One region of the Enterobacter sp. PL_is379 genome, then DNA from elsewhere that is predicted to be linked to it. Evidence: predicted binding sites of a transcription regulator. Region 1 holds the regulator's gene; the other holds the start of a gene.
What was found. The regulator LexA, encoded in region 1, represses DNA repair genes until DNA is damaged. The targets are predictions, from matches to a motif close to TNCTGTATGTACATACAGNA.
Positions count from the first base shown of each region.

Region 2: a site for LexA is predicted at 7,929-7,948, ahead of rmuC (DNA recombination protein RmuC). Genes of this name have one in related genera too.

Region 1 covers NZ_JBVPGT010000019.1:62,664-74,680, forward strand. Annotated here, with positions in the region: gene pspG (envelope stress response protein PspG) at 183-425, opposite strand; gene dusA (tRNA dihydrouridine(20/20a) synthase DusA) at 562-1,557, opposite strand; gene AC0TOY_RS02285 (conjugal transfer protein TraF) at 1,640-2,950, opposite strand; gene AC0TOY_RS02290 (cupin domain-containing protein) at 3,123-3,611, opposite strand; gene zur (zinc uptake transcriptional repressor Zur) at 3,727-4,239, shown strand; gene AC0TOY_RS02300 (CsbD family protein) at 4,287-4,496, opposite strand; gene dinF (MATE family efflux transporter DinF) at 4,618-5,955, opposite strand; gene lexA (transcriptional repressor LexA) at 6,019-6,627, opposite strand; gene AC0TOY_RS02315 (diacylglycerol kinase) at 6,736-7,104, opposite strand; gene plsB (glycerol-3-phosphate 1-O-acyltransferase PlsB) at 7,259-9,679, shown strand; gene gntU (gluconate transporter) at 9,784-11,124, opposite strand; gene gntK (gluconokinase) at 11,128-11,655, opposite strand; gene gntR (gluconate operon transcriptional repressor GntR) at 11,782-12,017, opposite strand, start outside.
Region 2 covers NZ_JBVPGT010000017.1:57,349-69,365, forward strand. Annotated here, with positions in the region: gene yigL (sugar/pyridoxal phosphate phosphatase YigL) at 1-277, shown strand, start outside; gene AC0TOY_RS01415 (carboxylate/amino acid/amine transporter) at 360-1,259, shown strand; gene metR (HTH-type transcriptional regulator MetR) at 1,147-2,100, opposite strand; gene metE (5-methyltetrahydropteroyltriglutamate--homocysteine S-methyltransferase) at 2,216-4,477, shown strand; gene AC0TOY_RS01430 (glycoside hydrolase family 1 protein) at 4,526-5,989, opposite strand; gene AC0TOY_RS01435 (dienelactone hydrolase family protein) at 6,028-6,834, opposite strand; gene udp (uridine phosphorylase) at 7,090-7,851, shown strand; gene rmuC (DNA recombination protein RmuC) at 7,992-9,449, shown strand; gene ubiE (bifunctional demethylmenaquinone methyltransferase/2-methoxy-6-polyprenyl-1,4-benzoquinol methylase UbiE) at 9,516-10,271, shown strand; gene ubiJ (ubiquinone biosynthesis protein UbiJ) at 10,285-10,890, shown strand; gene ubiB (ubiquinone biosynthesis regulatory protein kinase UbiB) at 10,887-12,017, shown strand, end outside.

The DNA of each region.
Region 1 (12,017 bases):
CCCAAAAAGAAATTGGGCTTCCCGTGGGAAGCCCTTTCTTTTTTTAGTTCGGCTGTATGTAGGGTACAGCTCGATGAATTCGTTATCGGCAGTCATAGTGACAGATTCGATAAGTAAATCCTATTCTGTTCTAAGCCATACTGCCGGAAAAGTTACAAGTATGTGACGAACCCCTCAATACCTTAGTAACGGAAGCGGTTATTGCGCTGATAACTGGGCACTTTTGGCGCTTTAATCGCCCGAATCACCCACACGACCGCGATGGCCAGCAGTAGCCACGGCAGCAGTTTGATCGTCAGGGCAAACAGTCCGCCAATAAACATGACCACCGTCGCCACCACGATAGCCGCCAGAATGCCGAGCAGCGAAACGCCTGTCGCTAACAGCATGACAAAAAAGCCAATCACAAAAAGTAGTTCCAGCATGGTGCTTTCCCACGAGTTCCCGAGTAATGCAGTAAACATTACAAGAATCATGCCAGTATTAACCTGTTGTTATTAAAGCAAAACGCCCCGCGAGAATTCGCAGGGCGTGGTGAATTTGACGAACTTTTAGCGAAAGTTATCGCTTGTCTGCCACCAGGCGCAGCGCATGTTCCAGCACCTCAATATCGGCGCCGGCTTTATGTGCGTTTTCGCTCAGGTAGCGACGCCACTGACGCGCGCCCGGAATGCCCTGGAACAGCCCAAGCATATGGCGGGTGATATGGCCGAGATACGTACCGTTGCTCAGCTCGCGCTCAATGTAAGGATACATCGCACGCACGACGGCAACCGGATCGGTGTCTGCGCCTTCGATGCCAAAGATTTCGCGATCGACCGTCGCCAGAATGCCCGGGTTCTGATACGCCTCGCGCCCAACCATCACCCCATCCATATGTTCAAGGTGCGCTTTGGCCTCTTCCAGCGACTTGATGCCGCCGTTAATGGACATGGTCAGGTGCGGGAAGTCACGCTTCAGCTGATACACGCGCGGATAGTCCAGCGGCGGGATCTCACGGTTCTCTTTGGGGCTCAGGCCGGAGAGCCAGGCTTTTCGCGCGTGGATGATGAACGTCTCGCACTCGCCCTTTCCGGAGACCGTATTGATGAAGTCGCACAGGAATTCGTAGCTGTCCTGGTCGTCAATGCCGATACGGGTTTTGACCGTCACCGGAATGGAAACGACGTCACGCATCGCCTTAATACAGTCCGCCACAAGCTGGGCATTCCCCATCAGGCAGGCACCGAACATGCCGTTTTGCACGCGGTCGGACGGACAGCCAACGTTCAGGTTGATCTCGTCGTAGCCGCGCGCTTCCGCCAGCTTCGCGCACTGCGCCAGCGCGGCCGGATCGCTGCCGCCCAGCTGCAGGGCAACCGGATGCTCTTCTTCGCTATAGGCCAGGTAATCGCCCTTCCCGTGGATGATTGCGCCCGTAGTCACCATTTCGGTGTACAGCAGCGTATGGCGGGAGAGCTGGCGCAGGAAATAGCGGCAGTGTCTGTCCGTCCAATCGAGCATCGGCGCAATGGAGAAACGGTGTGCAGGGAAAGCGGTCTGTGATTCTGACGACATGGCGAAGTTTTAAGCATCTGGTGGAAAAGGGGCGCTACTATAGCACAAAGAAAAGCCGGAGGCGCAGCGCCTCCGGTGGACTTTAGAACGTCATGCTCAGTTGAGCCCCTGCACCCCAGGTTTCGTCTTCACCGTACAGGCCCATCAGGTCGACATGAACGGTACTGAACGGCGCGAAACCGACACCGCCGGTAAAGACATTGCTGTCGTTACCCTTCACGTCCGCGCGATAACCCGCACGCACCGCCAGCCAGCTGAGCGGCGTCACCTCGGCACCCACGCCAACATACTGCGACGTATCTTCGCTCTTAAATCCTTTGGTTTCCGTCAAATCGCCATCGGCGGTCAGCGTCACCAGATCGTTGTGCCAGGCGGCTCCGGCGGTCACCAGCGGACGGATCTGGTAGGTATCTTTATAGCTCACCACTTCTCCCGTCCGCCCGTTGCGGATACGGATATCTTTGGTGTCGATATCGCGCGACATCAGGTTTTGGCCACTCACGCCGACCGTCCAGTTCTCGCCGAAATCAGCCGCAATACCGGCATCGACGTTAAAGCCCGTATCGTCTGTGCGGTAGCGGCTGTCGTTCCACTTGTTACTGTCGTAATCGTAGATTGAGGTGGTGTAGTTATAGACCCAGGTTTTTTGCAGTTTTGGCGTCACGCCTACGGAAACCGGGACGCCGCCGAGGTCAAACTGACGGGCAACGGCAACGCCGTAGTCAGACACAATCGCCGCCCGGCCAGACGCTGTTGAGTTGAGGTTTTTAGTGATCTGATCCGTGCCGTTCAGCGCAGCGTCCAGGGCAACACCGGCAGCCACCACTTTGCTTCTTTGAATACCGCGCAGATAATCAATATCTTGCTGATCGATAGACGAGCTAACCCGGCCATGAGCATAGCCTTTCGCCATAAAGGCCACGGAAAGCACATCGTTAGGGATACTCACCGCAAGCCCTGCTCCTGCCGTCGCGCGTGCGGTTTTGCCTTTGAGATAGTCCAGCTCATCGGCGAGATCTTTGGCCGCGTCCTGGAATTGATTAATGGAACCTAACGGATTAGTGATAATCTCCCTTGGCGTGAGGTCATCAACCACGTCCTTGTAGTGATTAATTTTGTCGTTGATGGTATCAATCTCGTCCTGAAGATTGTCTTCATCCGTCACCTGCACCCCAACGGCTGGCAAGATGACCGTCACATCATCGTCTGGTTTTGCCTTTGCCAGCAGCGCCGGGTTAATTAACGCCCCACTGCCATAGCTCCCGGAGGCAACGCCCGTCCCGCCCATGGCGTCACTCCGTGATTCTGTCCAGGTATTGGCTGCTCCCGCCTGATTTGCCATAAACAAGGAGACAGCAATGCTAACCACCGAAAATTTAAAATTTTTTTTCACAGTATGCCCGTTATAGTCTGTTATGAAATAACCCCTGTCTGTTATCACCCAAACAGGAACGAACTATTGCTGTGAATAAGTAGTAAAAGACCCGCTATTTCTGTCCCTAAGTAAAACTCCCTTACGGCCTGTTATATTTTGTGACGGCCCTCAATATTTATAGATGAGGAAATTATTTTTTCCCAGGTTTTCCATCATGCGGTCCAAAAAACTGGGGTGGGTGGTCTACCCAGCGATCCTCACGGGTAGCGGCATACACGGGGTTGAGTGGATAGTAGATGCGATTGTGCTTCTTGTTGGCCTCGCCTACGACCAGCAACCGCACCTCTTCCTCCGTGTTGTTGATAAATGTGTGGCAGATACCGGTTCCGGCAGGAAATCCCACGCTGTCGCCAGGTTCAAGTTTCCATAGATAGCCATTTATCCACGCTTCTGGATAACCTTCGAGCACATAAATGAACTCTTCTTCATCGCTTTCAGCATGCGGATAGGACGTTCTGCGCCCGGGCGGCAAACGCTCATGATGGATACCAATGCGCCTGAGCCCAAGCTTACGAGCCAACGGGGCGCCGATAGAAAAAAGCTCATCGCTATCTGGATAGGTCGAATCATCCGCACCTTCTACGTCGCGCCAGTGCCGAATACAGTCAGGTTTTTTCATTGTTTATTTCCCGGTTTGTAATGGGTCAGGTATAGCACAGACTGGCGGATCTCGGTGTTTTTACCAGAACATGATAAAGTGGGGGTTTTCCGTCCTATAACATCCGGGGTGCTACATGGATAAGTCCACAAAAGAGCTGTTAGCGCAGGCCGAAAAGCTGTGCGCGCAACGCAATGTGCGCCTGACTCCGCAGCGCCTTGAAGTATTACGTCTGATGAGCCTGCAGCAGGGTGCCATCAGCGCCTACGATCTGCTCGATCTTCTCCGCGAAAGCGAGCCGCAGGCAAAGCCGCCAACGGTTTATCGCGCCCTGGATTTCCTGCTTGAACAAGGGTTCGTGCACAAGGTGGAATCCACCAACAGCTATGTGCTGTGCCATCTGTTCGATCAGCCCACCCACACATCGGCGATGTTTATCTGTGACCGCTGCGGCGTGGTGAAAGAAGAGGCTGCGGAAGGCGTGGAAGACATTATGCATACGCTGGCAGCGAAAATGGGGTTTGCCCTGCGTCATAACGTGATTGAGGCGCACGGGCTCTGTTCCGCGTGCGTGGAGGTGGAAGCCTGTCGTCATCAGGACGCGTGCCAGCACGACCACTCAATTCTTGTGAAGAAAAAGCCGCGTTAACGGCAAAAGAAAAGGCGGCTTAGAGCCGCCCTGTGGGTTATTCAACGTTACCAGCGGTAGTCGTTACGGGTTTCCCAGTCTTTGACTTCGTTTTCCGCCTGATCTTTCGCGTAGCCGTAACGTTCCTGAATTTTACCGACAAGCTGATCGCGTTTACCTTCAATGACGGTCATATCGTCATCCGTCAGCTTACCCCACTTTTCTTTCGCTTTACCTTTGAACTGCTTCCAGTTGCCGCCGATTTCGTCTTTATTCATCATCGTGTCCTCTTAAGTTAAGCGTCGGGTCGTAACGTCCGTTACGTTCTTTTCTGCTGGACGTGATAATTATTGTAGTTAAGGATTCGGCAGTTGGTTTCATATTCGGAATCTTTAACCGTCACGATATATCGTGACGTGAAGAGAACCAGGTATTGTTTTGCCAGTGGCGGTGCCAGATAAACGCCAGCGACAACCCTCGCAGCGAGAGGAAAACGGCCAGGGCCAGCCACAAACCGTGATTACCCAGCCAGGGGAGCGTCAGCAGCGTCAGACCAAACCCTGCAGCCGCGACAGCCATGCTGTTGCGCATTTCCGCTCCGCGCGTCGCACCAATAAACATGCCGTCCAGCAGATAACACCAGACGCCAACCACCGGTAAGACGACTTGCCAGATGAGATAGTGGCTCGCCAGCTCGCGCAGCGCAGGAAGAGACGTAAGCAATGCAACGATCTGCTCACCAAAGCAGGCGTAAACCAGGCCAAACGCCAGCGCCACCAGTCCCGACTGACGGCAGGCTGCCCGCCAGACGTCCCGAAGCTGCCCGCTTTCGCGCGCACCGTACGCCTGCCCGGAATGCGCTTCTACCGCATAGGCAAAACCGTCCAGCGCGTAGGCGGTAAAGGTCAGTAGCGTCATCAATACCGCGTTGACCGCAACGATTTCTGGCCCCAGTCGAGCCCCGAAGACCGTCAGCGCTCCGAAGCAGAGCTGAAGCAGCAGCGAGCGCAGCATGATGTCTCGGTTAAGCGCCAGCAGCTTACGGATATTGCCGCGCCATGCGGTTTTGAGCAGCGCCAGGGAGATGCCGCGCATCGCCAGCACGCGCCAGACCATCCACAGGCCAATGATAAAGGTTCCGTACTCGGCAATCGCCGTCGCCAGCGCCGCGCCCTGCACGTTCATATGCAGACCCATGACCAGCCAGACATCCAAAACGATATTGAGCAGGTTACCCACCACCAGCAAAATCACGGGTGCACGGGCGTACTGCACGCCCAATAGCCACCCCAGCAGAACCAGGTTAGCCAGTGACGCGGGCGCGCTGAGCCAGCGGATTTCAAGGAAACGTCGCGCCTGCTCTAATACCGCCTCGCTGCCGCCAACAACATGGAGCGCAAGGTCGATCAGGGGCGCACGCAATAAAACGATTAACGCACCCGCGCCAAGCGCGAGGATCAGCGGCTGGACCAGCGCGCGCGCCAGACGCAGCGGATCTTTCGCGCCATACGCCTGTGCGGTAAGGCCGGTGGTGCTCATGCGCAAAAAGAGCAGCAGCATAAACAGGAAGCTGGTTGCCGTCGCACCAATCGCCACGCCGCCAAGATAAACAGGCGAATCAAGATGGCCAATAACGGCAGTATCGACCAGACCCAGCAGGGGTACGGTAATATTGGAGAAAATCATCGGCAGAGCAAGACGCCACAATGCCTTATCGGATGCCGTCAGCAGTGACATGAAAAATACCGGGTGTGGAGAATGAAGCAGGCTACAGCGGCACCATAGCCTGTCAGGAAGAGGTTACAGCCATTCGCCGTTGCGAATGACCCCAACCGCCAGTCCTTCGATAGAGAAGTTGTGTTCGCGCAGATCGACCACAATCGGGGAGAACTCGTTGTTTTCAGGCAGTAGCTGAACGGTGTTCCCCTGTTTTTTCAGACGCTTGACGGTCACTTCGTCGTCAATGCGCGCGACCACCACCTGGCCGTTACGCACATCCTGCGTTTTGTGCACCGCAAGCAGATCGCCGTCAAGAATACCGATGTCTTTCATCGACATACCGCTGACGCGCAGCAGGAAATCAGCGCTCGGTTTGAACATGGCTGGATCGACCTGGTAATGGCCTTCAATATGCTGCTGTGCCAGTAAAGGCTCACCGGCAGCAACACGCCCCACCAGCGGAATGCCCGTCTCTTCTTCCACCAGCAGGCGGATACCACGTGACGCGCCCGAAACAATCTCAATCACGCCCTTACGCGCCAGCGCTTTCAGGTGTTCTTCGGCAGCATTCGGAGAACGGAAGCCCAGACGCTGCGCGATTTCCGCACGCGTGGGTGGCATACCCGTCTGGCCGATATGATCCCGGATGAGATCAAACACCTCTTGCTGCCTGGTCGTTAACGCTTTCATTCCGCCCCCTGGGTGTATATACAGTTATGCTGTGAGTATATACAGTCAAAGGCGATTTTGGAACCAAAAACTGCACAAAAAACCAGGGACTTAATTATTCCTCGAGGCTCATCGGAAATGTGACCAAAGCAGCGTGACCCAGGTGATAGCGGCAGTGATAATCGCCAGCAACACGGCAGCAGAGCCCATGTCTTTTGCACGGCCAGAAAGTTCATGGAAATCTGAACCAATGCGATCAACCACGGCCTCAATAGCGCTATTAAGAATTTCCACTATCATCACCAGAAGCACGGAACCGATAAGAAGTACGCGGGTAATAGCATCAACATCAAGGTAACAGGCGACGATCACCGCGATGATAGCGGCGACGCCCTCCTGGCGAAAGGCGGCTTCGTTGATCCACGCGGCACGGAAACCTTTCCATGAATAGCCGGCGGCTTTGATGATACGTGTTAACCCAGTGGTATTATTGGCCATTAAAAGAACCTTTTATGAAAAAAAGCGTCAGTAACAGGAACTGTAGCGCGTTTCGCTACAGCCTGAAGTATGACGGGTAACAACAGAAATTTTGCGCGCTTTCTGTTATCCTTGCGCCGCAATTGCATTATTAACCAGAGGCTTTACATCGTTTATGTCCGGCTGGCCACGAATTTACTACAAATTACTTAATTTACCATTAAGCATCCTGGTAAAAAGCAAGTCTATCCCAGCAGAACCCGCGCTGGAATTGGGGCTCGATACGTCACGTCCTATTATGTACGTTTTGCCTTATAACTCGAAGGCAGACTTACTGACGCTTCGCGCCCAGTGTCTGGCGCATGACTTACCTGACCCGCTTGAACCGCTGGAAGTTGACGGGACGCTGCTGCCGCGCTATGTGTTCATTCACGGTGGACCGCGCGTGTTTACCTACTACACGCCAAAAGAAGAGTCCATCAAGCTGTTCCATGACTATCTCGACCTGCACCGCAGCAACCCCGATCTGGATGTGCAGATGGTGCCGGTATCGGTGATGTTTGGTCGTCGTCCGGGCCGTGAAAAAGGTGAAGAGAACCCGCCGCTGCGCATGCTTAACGGCATCCAGAAGTTCTTTGCGGTCTCCTGGCTGGGGCGCGACAGCTTTGTGCGTTTCTCCCCTTCCGTTTCGCTGCGTCGCATGGCGGACGAACACGGCACCGACAAGATCATCGCGCAAAAACTGGCGCGCGTGGCGCGTATGCACTTCGCCCGCCAGCGCCTTGCTGCCGTTGGGCCGCGTCTCCCGGCGCGTCAGGATCTGTTCAACAAGCTGCTGGCCTCCAAAGCGATTGCCCGCGCCGTCGAAGACGAAGCGCGCAGCAAGAAAATATCGCATGAGAAAGCCCAGCAGAACGCCATTGCGCTGATGGAAGAGATTGCAGCGAACTTCTCTTACGAGATGATTCGCCTGTCCGATCGTATTCTCGGCTTTACCTGGAACCGTCTCTACCAGGGCATCAACGTTCATAACGCCGAGCGTGTACGTCAGTTGGCGCATGATGGCCATGAGATTGTCTATGTTCCCTGCCACCGCAGCCATATGGACTACCTGCTTCTTTCCTACGTGCTCTATCATCAGGGGCTGGTACCACCGCACATTGCAGCCGGTATCAACCTGAATTTCTGGCCAGCAGGTCCGATTTTCCGTCGCCTGGGCGCATTCTTTATCCGTCGTACCTTCAAGGGCAACAAGCTCTACTCCACCGTGTTCCGCGAGTATCTGGGCGAACTGTTCAGCCGCGGCTATTCCGTGGAGTACTTCGTGGAGGGCGGTCGTTCCCGTACCGGACGTCTTCTCGATCCGAAAACCGGCACGCTGTCGATGACCATTCAGGCGATGCTGCGCGGAGGAACCCGTCCAATCACGCTGGTGCCTATCTACATCGGCTACGAGCACGTGATGGAAGTGGGCACGTACGCGAAAGAGCTGCGTGGTGCAACCAAAGAGAAAGAGAGCCTGCCGCAGATGCTGCGCGGCCTGAGCAAGCTGCGTAATCTCGGTCAGGGCTACGTGAACTTCGGCGAACCGATGCCGTTGATGACGTACCTGAACCATCACGTTCCCGAGTGGCGCGAGTCCATCGATCCTATCGAAGCGATTCGTCCAGCCTGGCTGACGCCAACGGTCAACGGCATCGCGTCCGAGCTGATGGTGCGCATTAACAACGCCGGTGCGGCTAACGCCATGAACCTGTGCTGTACGGCGCTTCTGGCTTCGCGTCAGCGCTCGCTGACCCGTGAACAGCTCACGGAGCAGCTGGATTGCTATCTGGATATGATGCGCAACGTGCCGTATTCCGTTGATTCAACCGTGCCTTCTGCGACCGCCAGTGAGCTTATCGATCACGCGCTGCAGATGAACAAGTTTGAAGTCGAAAAGGACACGATCGGCGACATCATCATTCTGCCGCGCGAGCAGGCAGTGCTGATGACCTACTACCGAAACAACATCACCCATATGCTGATGCTGCCGTCGCTCATGGCGGCTATCATCACCCAGCATCGCCGTATTTCGCGTCAGGAACTCTTGCGTCACGTTGAGACGCTCTATCCGATGCTGAAAGCGGAGCTTTTCCTGCGCTGGAGCAAGGATGAGCTGGCGGGCGAGCTGGATAAACTGACGGAAGAATTACGTCGTCAGGGGCTGATCACCGTCACGAACGACGAGCTGCACATCAACCCGTCACGCTCCCGCACCCTGCAGCTGCTGGCGGCCGGTGCGCGCGAAACGCTGCAGCGCTACGCCATCACGTTCTGGCTGCTGAGCGCGAACCCGTCTATCAACCGCGGTACGCTGGAGAAAGAGAGCCGGACGCTGGCCCAGCGCCTGTCCGTTCTGCACGGCATTAACGCCCCTGAATTCTTCGACAAAGCGGTCTTCAGTTCCCTGGTCCTGACGCTGCGCGATGAAGGCTTCATCAGCGATACGGGTGATGCAGAGCCGGAAGAGACGCTGAAGGTATACCAGATGCTGGCAGAGCTGATTACCTCGGACGTGCGTTTGACGATTGAGAGCGCCACACAGGGCGAGTAACGCAATGCCGGGTTATGGCCCGGCCTGACGCCCTGGATAATAAAAAGGCCCGGTAAGCGCTGACGCTACCGGGCCTTATTTTTTGCCTTGTTAAATCACCGCCCTCAGCTGAGCAGCGTAAAGGCAATCATCCCGACAATTGCCCCCGTCGTACCGAGGATGGTTTCCATCAGCGTCCAGGTTTTCAGGGTTTGCGCTTCGGTGGCACCGGTAAATTTACCGAACAGCCAGAAGCCCGCGTCGTTAACGTGAGAGACCACAATCGAACCGCCCGCGATACAGATAGACAGCGCGGCCATCTGCGCACCGGAATAGTTCAGCTGTTCAATCACCGGCATCACCAGACCCACGGCGGTTAAACACGCCACGGTTGCGGAACCCTGGATGATACGTACCGCCGCAGCCAATACGAAACAGGTTACCGCAATCGGCAGGCCCATCCCGGTCAGCGCTTCGCCCAGAGCCGGGCCCACGCCGGAATCCACCAGTACCTGCTTGAACACGCCGCCGGCACCGATCACCAGCAGGATAATCCCCGCAGGCTGCAGCGCGGCACCGCAGATCTCCATCACCCGGTCTTTTGGCATTCCCTGACGCATCGCCAGGCCGTAAATCGCCACCAGACAGGCCACCAGGATCGCCGTGAACGGGTGACCAATGAACTCAAACCATTCATAGGCGCTGGAACCCACCGGCACAAAGCGCGCGGCGATGGTTTTCAGACCCACCAGCACCAGCGGGAGCAGGATCAGCGACAGGCTGAAGCCGAAGGACGGCATTTTGCCCTCGCCCAGGTGCGGCTCGGTGATGTCATCCGGAATATGCAGCTCAACGTAACGGCTGATGAAGTTGCCCCACAGCGGACCGGCAATAATCATTCCCGGGATTGCCGCGCACAGGCCAATCAGGATCATCCAGCCAAAGTCAGCGTGCATCTGGGACGCCAGCAGCATCGGCGCAGGCCCAGGCAGCAGAAACGCCGCGGCCGCCGCCACGCCCGCAAACAGTGGAATAACCAGCTTCACGAGGTTTGTGCCGGTATGGCGCGCCATGGAGAACGCGACGCTTATCAGCAGCACAACGGCCACTTCAAAGAACAGCGGCAGCGCGCAAATCAGGCCCGCCAGGCCAATCGCGTAGTGCGCGCGGCTGTGGCCGAAGGATTTCAGCATTTTTACGGCAATCTGGTCGACCGCGCCCGTCTCGTGCAAAATCTTGCCAAACATCGCGCCAAGGGCCACCACAATCGCCAGGAAGCCCAGCGTACCGCCCATCCCTTTTTCCATCGTCGCGGCGATCTTGTCGAGCGGCATACCGGAAAAGAGACCTGCACCTATAGAAACCACCATCAAAGCAACAAAAGCGTGCATACGCGCCTTCATCACTAAAAACAGCAGCAGCAACACGGAACCCACTGCTGTCAAAACTAGCGTTAATGTACTCAAAACTTACTGCCTTTTATTAATGACCTCGATGGTGCTGGCAACAACACCCTCCAGTGGCTGATCGATATCAACCACTAAGACGTCTTTCTCGTCTTCACCCGGCTCCTGCAGCGCTTCGAACTGCGTCACCAGCATCTGGGTTTTGAAGAAGTGACCTTTACGCGCCTTCAGACGGCTTTCAATCACCTCGAAATCCCCTTTCAGGTAGATGAAAGAGAGGTTCGGGTTACCGTCGCGCAGCAGGTCGCGGTAGGTTTTTTTCAGCGCAGAGCAGACGATCAGGGAGACTTTATTGGTACGCTGCATAGCGAACGCGGCGTCATTCAGCGCCTGCAACCACGGTTTGCGGTCGTCATCGTTCAGCGGCTCGCCGGAGGCCATTTTCATGATGTTGCTGCGCGGATGGAGGAAGTCGCCATCAAGGAACGCAGCCTGGAGTTGATGCGCCACTTCGCTGGCTACGGCTGATTTCCCGCTACCGGAAACGCCCATCAGGACGTAGACGTGGTGATAGTGATTAGTCGTGCTCAAAGGGTGTCCCTCAGTCAATTGTTACGGGTAACAGTTATCGGTAACATTGTCCTGCCGGGGCAAAAGAGAAGCAATATCCAAACGTGCGCGAAGTGAATAAGTGTGAGCTACTTCAAATTTGTCAGTTCAAATAGATCCACCCGGTGACAAGGTGAAACCTAAATCTAACATTTTCGGGGTAACTGCCTCACCACGAATGCGCGCCAGCAGGCGTTCTGCGCCAATACGGCCCATACGTTCACGCGGGGTCAGGACGCTCGCCAGACGCGGCTCCATCACCTGGCCAATGTCGTGGCCGTGGAAACCGGCGATCGCCATATCATCAGGGATCTTTAGCCCCAGACGCTGACACTCAAACGCCG
Region 2 (12,017 bases), on a different contig from region 1:
CTTCTCAACCCTGACCTGTCTGGAAGTGATGGCGGGTGGCGTCTCCAAAGGCCACGCGCTGGAAGCCGTCGCGAAACGTCTGGGCTTCGAGCTGAAAGACTGTATCGCCTTTGGTGACGGCATGAACGATGCCGAAATGCTGTCGATGGCAGGCAAGGGCTGCATTATGGAGAATGCGCACCAGCGTCTGAAAGATTTGCACCCGGAGCTGGAAGTGATCGGCACCAACGCAGACAATGCGGTACCGAAATACCTGCGCAAACTGTTCCTTGAATAATCTTCATTTGGTTGTTTATTGCTCAGATGTCAACTAAAGAGTTCGCTACAATGCCTCTCCTTCTTTCTGAGAGACAAGCATTGTGGCGCTACTCATTATCACCACTATCCTGTGGGCCTTCTCCTTTAGCCTGATTGGCGAATACCTTGCCGGTTCAGTCGACAGCTACTTCTCGGTGCTGATGCGCGTAGGGCTGGCGGCGCTGGTGTTCCTGCCGTTTCTGCGCACGCGCGGACAGTCGCTGAAAACGATTGTGCTGTACATGCTGGTGGGGGCGATGCAGCTCGGCATCATGTACCTGTTCAGCTTCCGGGCTTACGTCTATCTGTCCGTCTCGGAATTCCTGCTCTTTACCGTGCTGACGCCGCTCTACATCACGCTGATTTACGATCTGCTGAGTAAACGCCGTCTGCGCTGGGGATACCTGCTGAGCGCGGCGCTGGCGGTGATCGGCGCGGCGATTATTCGCTACGACAAAGTGAGCGATCACTTCTGGACCGGGCTGATGTTCGTCCAGCTCGCCAATATCAGTTTCGCCATTGGCATGGTGGGCTACAAACGCCTGATGGAAACCCGTCCGATGCCGCAGCATAACGCGTTCGCCTGGTTCTACATGGGGGCCGCGATGGTCGCGGTGGCGGCGTGGTTTATGCTCGGTAACCCGCAAAAGCTGCCGACTACCCCCGTGCAGTGGGGCGTGCTGATCTGGCTGGGCGTCGTGGCTTCCGGGTTGGGGTACTTCATGTGGAATTACGGCGCGACGCAGGTCGACGCCGGTACGCTGGGGATCATGAACAACGTGCATGTCCCGGCTGGGTTGTTGGTCAACCTTGCCATCTGGCAGCAACAGCCGCACTGGCCGAGCTTCCTTATTGGGGGAGCGGTGATCCTGGCTTCGCTGTGGGTCCATCGCCGCTGGGTCGCTCCGCGCTCCGCACAAACGGAAGATGGTCGCACGCGTGGTTCCGCGCTGAGCGAATAAACGCCTCCGTAATCGGCTGACGCTGCTCGCCATCGCGCACGGCGGCGTACAGCCGGCTCCACAGTCCTTCACCCAGGGTTTTGGTCACCACCAGACCCTGGCGTTCAAAGCTCTCTACCACCCAGTGCGGCAGCGCCGCGATACCCATTCTGGCCGCCACCATCTGAATCAACAGCAGGGTGTTATCCACGCTTTTCAGCTGCGGACTGATGCCCGCGGGCTGCAGGAAGTGTCGCCAGATATCCAGACGACTGCGCTGAACCGGGTAAATCAGCAGCGTTTCCGTCGCCAGGTCTTCCGGCGTGATGCGCGTTTTGGCCGCCAGCGGATGATCCGGCGCCAGTACCAGGCGTACTTCATAATCAAACATCGGCGAATAGTGCAGGCCGCTGCGCGGCAGAATATCGGACGTCATCACCAGATCCAGCTCGCCCTGCTGCAGCGAGGGCTGCGGGTCGAACGTTACGCCGGATTTGAAGTCCATCTCCACCTGCGGCCATTTCTGGCGGAAGTTCTCAAGCGCGGGGGTCAGCCACTGAATACAGCTATGGCACTCAATGGCGATACGCAGCGTGGTCTGCTGCGGTTCGTTACACGCCTGGAGCGCGCTGGCGATCTGCGGCAGGACCTGATTCGCCAGCTGCAACAGGATCTCGCCCTGGGGCGTAAAGCGCAGCGGCTGGCTCTTGCGCACAAAAAGACGGAAGCCGAGGCGTTGTTCCAGATCGCTGAACTGGTGAGAAAGGGCGGACTGGGTCTGGTGCAGCGTGGCCGCCGCCGCCGCGAGCGAGCCGCAGTTCCGCAACGCTTGTAGCGTTTTCAGGTGTTTTATCTCGATCATGAAAGTCCTTCACTTCGGCATGAACATTTTGCGCTTGAGGAATATACAGTACCTGCCAATTATAGATGTGTAAACATCTGGACGTCTAAATAACGAATTTCACAAGGGGCACACCATGACAATCCGCAATCACACACTCGGTTTCCCTCGCGTTGGCCTGCGTCGCGAGCTGAAAAAAGCGCAAGAAAGCTACTGGGCGGGTAACGCCACCCGTGAAGAACTGCTGGCGGTGGGACGCGAGCTGCGCGCCCGTCACTGGGATCAGCAAAAACAGGCGGGGATTGACCTGCTGCCGGTGGGTGATTTCGCCTGGTACGACCATGTTCTGACGACCAGCCTGCTGCTTGGCAACGTGCCGGCTCGTCATCAGAACAAAGATGGATCGGTAGATATCGATACTCTGTTCCGCATCGGCCGTGGCCGTGCGCCAACGGGTGAGCCAGCGGCAGCGGCGGAAATGACTAAATGGTTTAACACTAACTATCACTATATGGTGCCGGAGTTCGTAAAGGGTCAGCAGTTCAGGCTGACCTGGACGCAGCTTCTGGATGAAGTGGACGAAGCGCTGGCGCTGGGTCATCAGGTGAAGCCCGTATTGCTGGGGCCAGTCACCTACCTGTGGCTGGGCAAAGTAAAAGGCGAGCAATTTGACCGACTCAGCCTGCTGAAGGATATTCTGCCGGTCTATAAACAGGTGCTGATTGAGCTGGGCAAGCGCGGCATTCAGTGGGTGCAAATCGACGAGCCGGCGCTGGTGCTCGAACTGCCCAAAGTTTGGCTTGATGCTTTCAAACCGGCGTACGACGCGCTGGCGGGGCAGGTGAAGCTGCTGCTGACCACCTATTTTGAGGGCGTTACGCCGAACCTGAACACCATTACCGCGCTGCCGGTTCAGGGCCTGCACGTTGACCTGGTTCACGGCAAAGACGATGTCGCGGAACTGCACAAGCGACTGCCCGCAGACTGGCTGCTCTCCGCGGGTCTGGTTAACGGTCGTAACGTCTGGCGCGCCGATCTGACCGAGAAATACGCACAGATTAAGGACATCGTCGGCAAACGTGAGCTGTGGGTGGCCTCGTCCTGCTCCCTGCTGCACTGCCCGATCGATTTGAGCGTGGAAACCCGTCTTGATGCCGAGGTGAAAAGCTGGTTTGCCTTCGCCCTGCAAAAATGTGAAGAGCTGACGTTGCTGCGCGATGCGCTGAACAGCGGCGACACGGCGGCGATCAGCGCATGGAGCGCGCCGATCCAGGCACGTCGTCACTCGGCGCGCGTGCATAACCCGGCGGTGGAAAAACGCCTGGCGGCCATCACCGCCCAGGACAGCCAGCGTCAGAGCCCATATGAGGTACGCGCCGAAGCGCAGCGTGCCCGCTTCAACCTGCCTGCGTGGCCGACCACCACCATCGGTTCTTTCCCACAAACCACCGAAATCCGTGGCCTGCGTCTGGACTTCAAAAAGGGTAACCTGGATGCGAATCACTACCGCACCGGTATCGCCGAACACATCAAGCAGGCGATTATCGAGCAGGAGCGACTGGGGCTGGACGTGCTGGTGCACGGTGAGGCCGAGCGTAACGACATGGTGGAGTACTTCGGTGAGCATCTCGACGGCTTCGTGTTTACCCAGAACGGCTGGGTGCAGAGCTATGGCTCCCGCTGCGTGAAACCACCGGTGGTTATCGGTGACGTCAGCCGCCCGGAAGCGATCACCGTGGAATGGGCGAAATACGCGCAGTCCCTCACGGACAAGCCGGTGAAAGGCATGCTCACTGGTCCGGTGACCATTCTTTGCTGGTCCTTCCCGCGTGAAGACGTGACCCGTGAAACCATCGCCAAACAGATTGCCCTGGCACTGCGTGATGAAGTGGCGGATCTGGAAGCAGCAGGCATTGGTATTATTCAGATTGACGAACCGGCCCTGCGCGAAGGTCTGCCGCTGCGCCGCAGCGACTGGGATGCCTACCTGCAGTGGGGCGTGGAGGCGTTCCGCATCAACGCCGCGGTGGCGAAGGACGACACGCAGATCCACACCCACATGTGTTACTGCGAATTCAACGACATCATGGATTCGATTGCCGCGCTGGACGCCGACGTGATCACCATTGAGACGTCGCGCTCAGACATGGAGCTGCTGGAGTCGTTCGAAGAGTTCGAGTACCCGAACGAAATCGGGCCGGGCGTGTACGACATTCACTCCCCGAACGTGCCGAGCGTGGAGTGGATTGAAGCCCTGCTGAAAAAAGCGGCCCAGCGCATTCCGGCTGAGCGCCTGTGGGTGAATCCGGACTGCGGCCTGAAAACCCGCGGCTGGCCGGAAACCCGCGCCGCGCTGGCGAACATGGTGAAGGCAGCACAGAATTTGCGTCAGGCATAATTGTGACGCGTGATGGCCGGGCGTCTGCCCGGCCTGGAATGCGCATGCTTAGCGCAGATCTGCGCCGTTGCTGGCAATCACTTTTTGGTACCACCAGAAGGAGTCTTTTTTCAGCCGTTTCAACGTACCGTTGCCTTCATCGTCCTGATCGACATAGATAAAACCGTAGCGTTTGGACATCTGCGAGGTGCCCGCACTAATGATGTCGATACAGCCCCACGTGGTGAACCCCATCACCTCCACGCCTTCATTAATCGCGGCCAGCGTTTGCGCGAAATGCGCGCGGAAATAGTCGATTCGATAGCTATCGTGGATCTTGCCGTTTTCGACCACATCCTTCGCGCCCAGACCGTTTTCAACGATAAACAGCGGCTTCTGGTAACGGTCATACAGCTCCAGCAGCGAGATTTTCAACCCAAGCGGATCAATCTGCCATCCCCATTCGGACGCAGGCAGATACGGGTTTTTCACACCGAGAACGGTATTCCCGGGAATGCGTTCGGCGTCAGGCTGCGTGGATTCGGTCATCGACATGTAATAGCTGAAGGAGACGAAATCGACGGTATGCGCCTTTAAAATACGCCGATCGTCAGGGTGCATTTCAATATGGATATTTCGTCGTTCCAGATCGCGCAGGATCAGCGGGGGATAGTCGCCAAATACCTGCACGTCGGCATAAAAATAGTTTTCCAGGTTTTTCTTCAGCGTGGCTTCAACGTCTTCCGGACGGCAGCTGTGCGGATAGGTCGTCAGTTTCGTCAGCATGCACCCGACCTGGCTGCCCGGAATTTTGGCGTGGCAGTCGCGCGTGACCAGTGCAGACGCGACAAACTGATGGTGCAGACCCTGATAGATATCCTGTTTCGCGTTGCCCGGTGCGCTTTTCTCTTCGCGAATGCCCGCGGTCGTAAAGGGATGGCGGTGAATACTGTCTATTTCATTGAAGGTTAGCCAGTAACGCACCAGCTCTTTGTAGCGGTCGAAACAAACATTGCTGAAGCGAACGAAGGCATCGACCACATTACGATGCACCCAGCCGTTATATTTTTCGCTCAGCGCCAGCGGCATTTCGTAGTGGGAAAGGGTGACCAGCGGCTCGATGTTATGACGACGCAGCTCGCGGAACAGTTCTTCATAAAACTGCAGCCCGGCCTCGTTTGGCGCGGCGTCCTCTCCGGTCGGGAAAATACGCGACCAGGCAATGGATACGCGCAGCACCTTAAAACCCATCTCAGCAAACAGCGCGACGTCGTCTTTATAGTGGTGATAAAAATCGATGCCGCGGCGTTTCGGGTACAGCGCATCATTTTTACCTTCAAACGCGTCGCGGATATTCTCGTCCGTCAGGGCCATATGGCCGCTGTAATCTTTCACGGAGAGGTTGGGTTTCCAGGCGACAGCGTCGGCAACGGACGGCCCTTTACCGTCCACGTTCCATGCGCCTTCGGCCTGGTTGGCGGCAATCGCGCCGCCCCATAAAAAACCGTGTGGAAACGCGAGGGAATAGTCCATAACACGTACTCCTTATGCGTCATGATGATGGGAAAGGCTTACCCTTTTTTACCACCGTACTGACGGAACCACGTAAGCATCCGCTGCCATCCATCTTTCGCCGATTCAGCGTGATAGCTCGGACGATAGTCGGCGTTAAACGCATGCCCGGCATCCGGGTAAACTACAATCTCCGCCTTCGCATTTGCCGCGCGGAGCGCATGGCGCATGGTTTCTACCGAATCCAGCGAAATACCGGTGTCCTGACCGCCGTAAAGCCCTAACACGGGGGCATTCAACTCGGTGGCGATATCAACCGGATGTTTCGGTGAATTCAGCGTTTTTTCACCCACCAGTTTGCCGTACCAGGCGACAGCGGCTTTGAGCTGCGGGTTATGTGCGGCATACAGCCAGCTAATGCGTCCGCCCCAGCAGAAACCGGTGACCAGCAGACGATGGGGATCGCCCCCGTTGCGCGCCGCCCAGCTGGCGACGTGGTCGAGATCGGCCAGCACCTGCGCGTCCGGGACTTTGCTGACCAGGTTGCTGAGCAAGGTGGGAATATCGCTGTAGTCGTTCGGATCGCCCTGACGGAAGTAGAGCTCTGGCGCAACGGCCAGATACCCTTCCAGCGCCAGCCGGCGGCAGAGGTCGCGAATGTGTTCGTGAACACCAAATATCTCCTGAATCACAATCACGATGGGCAGCGGGCCGTCTGCCGATTTTGGTCGTGCGTGATAAGCAGGCATATTCTCCCCCTGCGAGGGAATAGAGGTCTCACCCGCCGTGATGGCGTCTTCAGATGTTGAGACGATGGTTGAGGCATGCGGGGCCGCAGCAGGTGCAAAACCAGTTTTTTCAGTCATGGCATTCTCCGTACCAATCAGTTAGCGCAAAGGTAAATATAGACACCAGGTTAACAACTCACAGTGCCTTAAACGGTCTATCTTTTGTGCAGCACCTGACGATATAACTTGTTAATGTGATGTAAATCACTTTTTGATGGAAATTTGATGCAATCATTTTCATTCATGGTGAGATGCGTCACGAAATTATGCTTACTGCTTCTGTAAAGTACCGTTTTACTTCTTCTGACTAACCGACCCACAGAGGAGTCACCTATGTCTAAGTCTGATGTTTTTCATCTCGGCCTCACTAAAAACGATTTACAAGGGGCTACGCTCGCTATCGTCCCTGGCGATCCAGAGCGTGTGGAAAAGATCGCCGCGCTGATGGATAAGCCGGTTAAGCTGGCAGCCCATCGTGAATTCACCACCTGGCGCGCAGAGCTGGATGGTAAAGCCGTGATTGTGTGTTCTACCGGTATCGGTGGCCCGTCTACTTCGATTGCTGTTGAAGAGCTGGCACAGCTGGGCATTCGTACTTTCCTGCGTATCGGTACCACTGGCGCTATTCAGCCGCATATCAACGTCGGCGACGTGCTGGTGACGACCGCGTCTGTGCGTCTGGATGGCGCAAGCCTCCACTTTGCGCCGATGGAGTTCCCGGCGGTGGCCGATTTCGAGTGCACCACCGCGCTGGTTGAAGCCGCGAAATCCGTGGGCGCCACCACCCACGTGGGCGTGACCGCTTCGTCCGATACCTTCTACCCGGGCCAGGAGCGTTACGACACCTTCTCTGGCCGCGTGGTAAGCCGCTTCAAAGGCTCCATGGAAGAGTGGCAGTCAATGGGCGTGATGAACTACGAAATGGAATCCGCCACGCTGCTGACCATGTGCGCAAGCCAGGGTCTGCGTGCCGGTATGGTGGCGGGCGTTATCGTCAACCGTACCCAGCAGGAGATCCCGAACGCCGAAACCATGAAGCAGACCGAAAGCCATGCAGTGAAAATCGTGGTCGAAGCCGCGCGTCGCCTGATCTAGTCCCCTCCTTTCGAAATCAAAGGCCGGCACGTTCGGCCTTTATTTTTTGCGTAGCGCCTCGCAGGAAAACCCTTTCAAACTGGACGTTTATACAGCACAATCTTATTTTGTGCGGGTAATACGTTGATGCAGGGGGCATTGTGGATATCTCAATCCTGATTTATGCGGTGATTGCGCTGGTGGGCGTGGCGATAGGCTGGCTCATTTCCAGCTATCAGCATGCACAGCAGAAGGCCGAACAGCTGGCAGAGCGCGAAGAGATCGTCGCTGAATTAAGTGCGGCAAAGCAGCAGCTTGCCCTGAGTGACCACTGGCGCGACGAGTGCGAGCTGCTTAACAACGAGCTGCGCAATCTCCGTGATATCAACACCTCGCTGGAGGCCGATCTCCGCGAAGTGACCACCCGCCTTGAATCCACTCAGCTGCATGCGGAAGACAAAATCCGCCAGATGATCAACAGCGAGCAGCGCCTCAGCGAACAGTTTGAGAACCTCGCCAACCGTATTTTCGAGCACAGCAACCGTCGCGTTGATGAACAGAACCGCCAGAGCCTTAACAGCCTGCTGACGCCGCTGCGTGAACAGCTGGACGGTTTTCGTCGTCAGGTGCAGGACAGTTTTGGTCAGGAAGCCCGCGAGCGGCACACCCTGGCGCATGAGATTCGCAATCTCCAGCAGCTGAATGCCCAGATGGCGCAGGAAGCGGTCAACCTGACCCGCGCGCTCAAAGGGGATAACAAAACCCAGGGCAACTGGGGAGAAGTGGTGCTGACCCGCGTACTGGAAGCCTCCGGCCTGCGGGAAGGATATGAATACGAAACGCAGGTGAGTATCGAAAACGACGCCCGCTCGCGCATGCAGCCGGATGTGATCGTGAGGCTGCCGCAGGGTAAAGATGTGGTGATTGACGCCAAAATGACCCTGGTGGCGTATGAGCGTTACTTCAACGCGGAGGATGACTACACCCGCGAATCGGCGCTGCAGGAGCACATTGCCTCCGTGCGTAACCACATTCGCCTGCTCGGCAGAAAAGACTATCAGCAGTTGCCGGGTCTTCGCTCGCTGGACTATGTCCTGATGTTTATTCCGGTAGAGCCCGCGTTTCTGCTGGCACTCGACAGGCAGCCTGAACTCATCACCGAAGCGCTCAAAAATAACATTATGCTGGTCAGCCCTACCACGTTGCTGGTGGCGTTACGTACCATTGCGAACCTGTGGCGCTATGAACACCAGAGCCGCAACGCGCAGCAGATTGCCGATCGTGCCAGCAAGCTGTACGACAAAATGCGCCTCTTCGTGGACGACATGTCCTCAGTCGGGCAGAGCCTGGATCGTGCGCAGGATAACTACCGCCAGGCGATGAAAAAACTCACCTCGGGACGCGGCAATCTGCTGGCGCAGGCCGAATCATTCCGCAGCCTGGGGGTAGAGGTTAAACGCGAGATTAATCCGGAATTGGTGGAACAGGCCACCGCCCAGGACGACGAGTTTCGCCTGCGAGAAGGTGCGGACGAACAAAAGACAAACAGTGAAGACAACACGTTAGCGGTGGATTTATCACCAGACGAGACTCCAGCGCGTTTATTTCGCGGTGGTTGAAACGTAGGGCAAACGCGCCCAATCTGTTACACTTCACGAACATTTTACTGATAAGCAGGCTCTGAGATGGCTGACGATTCACAAGACACAACGCACTTTGGCTTTCAGACTGTCGCCAAAGCGCAGAAAGCTGACATGGTGGCCCACGTATTTCATTCCGTGGCGGCGAAGTACGATGTAATGAATGACCTGATGTCGTTCGGCATTCATCGCTTGTGGAAGCGCTTCACCATTGACTGTAGCGGCGTGCGTCGCGGACAAACGGTGCTGGATTTAGCCGGCGGTACGGGCGATTTAACCGCGAAATTCTCTCGTCTGGTGGGTGAAACCGGTCGTGTTGTTCTTGCCGATATTAATGACTCCATGCTGAAAATGGGACGCGAAAAGCTGCGTAACATCGGCGTGGTGGGGAATGTGGAATATGTTCAGGCAAACGCCGAAGCGCTGCCGTTCCCGGACAATACCTTTGACTGCATCACGATCTCCTTCGGTCTGCGTAACGTGACCGATAAAGAAAAGGCGTTGCGCTCCATGTACCGCGTGCTGAAACCGGGTGGACGCCTGCTGGTGCTCGAGTTCTCGAAACCGATCATTGAGCCGCTGAGCAAAGCCTACGACGCCTATTCCTTCCACGTGCTGCCGCGCATCGGTGAGCTGGTGGCCAACGATGCGGAAAGCTACCGCTATCTGGCGGAATCTATCCGTATGCACCCGGATCAGGACACCTTAAAAGCCATGATGCAGGATGCAGAATTTGAGAACGTTGAATATTTCAACCTGACGGCGGGTGTCGTCGCGCTGCATCGCGGTTACAAATTCTGAGTGGAGGTGTCCCGTGCCCTTTAAACCCTTAGTCTCCGCAGGCATCGAGAATGTACTGAATGCTTTCCTGTATCGCGCTCCGGCGCTGAAAGCTGCGCGTCAGCGGCTAAATGGGAAGGTATTGCGCATTGTTTTAAAAGAGTTCTCGACGCCGCTTGTACTGGTCTTCAGCGAACGCCAGCTTGACGTACTGGGGGAGTGGGAAGGTGAAGCTGACTGCTCGGTCATCACGCACATGAGCGTGCTGCCAAAACTGCGCGATCGCCAGCAATTAACGGCGCTTATCCGCAGCGGTGAGCTGGAAGTAGAAGGCGACATTCAGGTCGTGCAGAACTTCGTTGCGCTCACCGATCTTGCGGAGTTCGACCCGGCAGAGCTGCTCGCGCCTTTTATCGGAGACATCGCCGCCGAAGGCATCGGGAAAGTCCTTCATGGTGGCGCCTCCTTTGCGCGTAAAAGCCTGCATCGTCAGCAACGCTATGCGGCGGAAGTGCTGACGGAGGAGTGGCGAATGGCACCCGGGTCACTGGAAGTGGCGTGGTTTGCGGAAGAGACCGCGGCTGTTGAACGTGCGGTTGATGCGTTAACCAAACGGCTGGAAAAACTGGAGGGCAAATGACGCCTGGTGAAATTCGGCGCCTCTATTTTATTATTCGCACCTTTTTGAGCTACGGGCTCGACGAGCTTATCCCCAAAATGCGTATCACGCTGCCGCTTCGTATCTGGCGGCGGATGCTGTTCTGGATGCCCAATCGCCATAAAGGTCAACCGCTGGGAGAGCGTCTTCGCCTGGCGCTGCAGGAGCTCGGTCCGGTTTGGATTAAATTTGGACAGATGCTGTCGACCCGTCGCGATCTCTTCCCGCCGCTTATTGCCGATGAGCTCGCGATGCTGCAGGACCGCGTCGCACCGTTTGACGGCGCGCGCGCGAAAAAGCAAATTGAAGAGGCGATGGGAAATGTACCCGTCGAGACCTGGTTTGACGATTTCGACATTCACCCACTGGCATCGGCCTCTATCGCGCAGGTGCATACCGCGCGTCTGAAAGAAAACGGCAAAGAAGTCGTTATTAAGGTCATTCGTCCGGACATCCTGCCCATCATCAAAGCAGACATGAAGCTGATTTATCGTCTGGCGCGCTGGGTACCACGCTTGCTGCCGGACGGGCGTCGCCTTCGTCCACTGGAAGTGGTGCGGGAATATGAAAAAACGCTGATTGATGAGCTTAACCTGCTGCGCGAATCGGCAAACGCCATTCAGCTGCGTCGCAACTTTGAAAACAGCCCGATGCTCTATGTTCCTGAAGTCTATTCTGACTACTGCAGCCAGAACATGATGGTAATGGAGCGTATCTACGGTATTCCGGTTTCGGATGTGGTGGCCCTGGAGAAGCAGGGAACGAACATGAAGCTGTTGGCCGAGCGTGGAGTACAGGTCTTCTTTACCCAGGTGTTCCGCGACAGCTTTTTCCATGCGGACATGCATCCGGGCAATATCTTCGTGAGCTACGAACACCCTGAGGATCCGAAGTATATCGGTATCGACTGTGGGATTGTGGGGTCGCTGAACAAGGAAGATAAACGGTATCTGGCTGAGAACTTCATCGCGTTCTTCAACCGCGACTACCGTAAGGTGGCCGAGCTGCACGTCGATTCAGGCTGGGTGCCGCCGGACACCAACGTCGAGGAGTTCGAGTTTGCGATCCGGACCGTTTGTGAACCGATTTTTGAAAAACCGCTGGCGGAA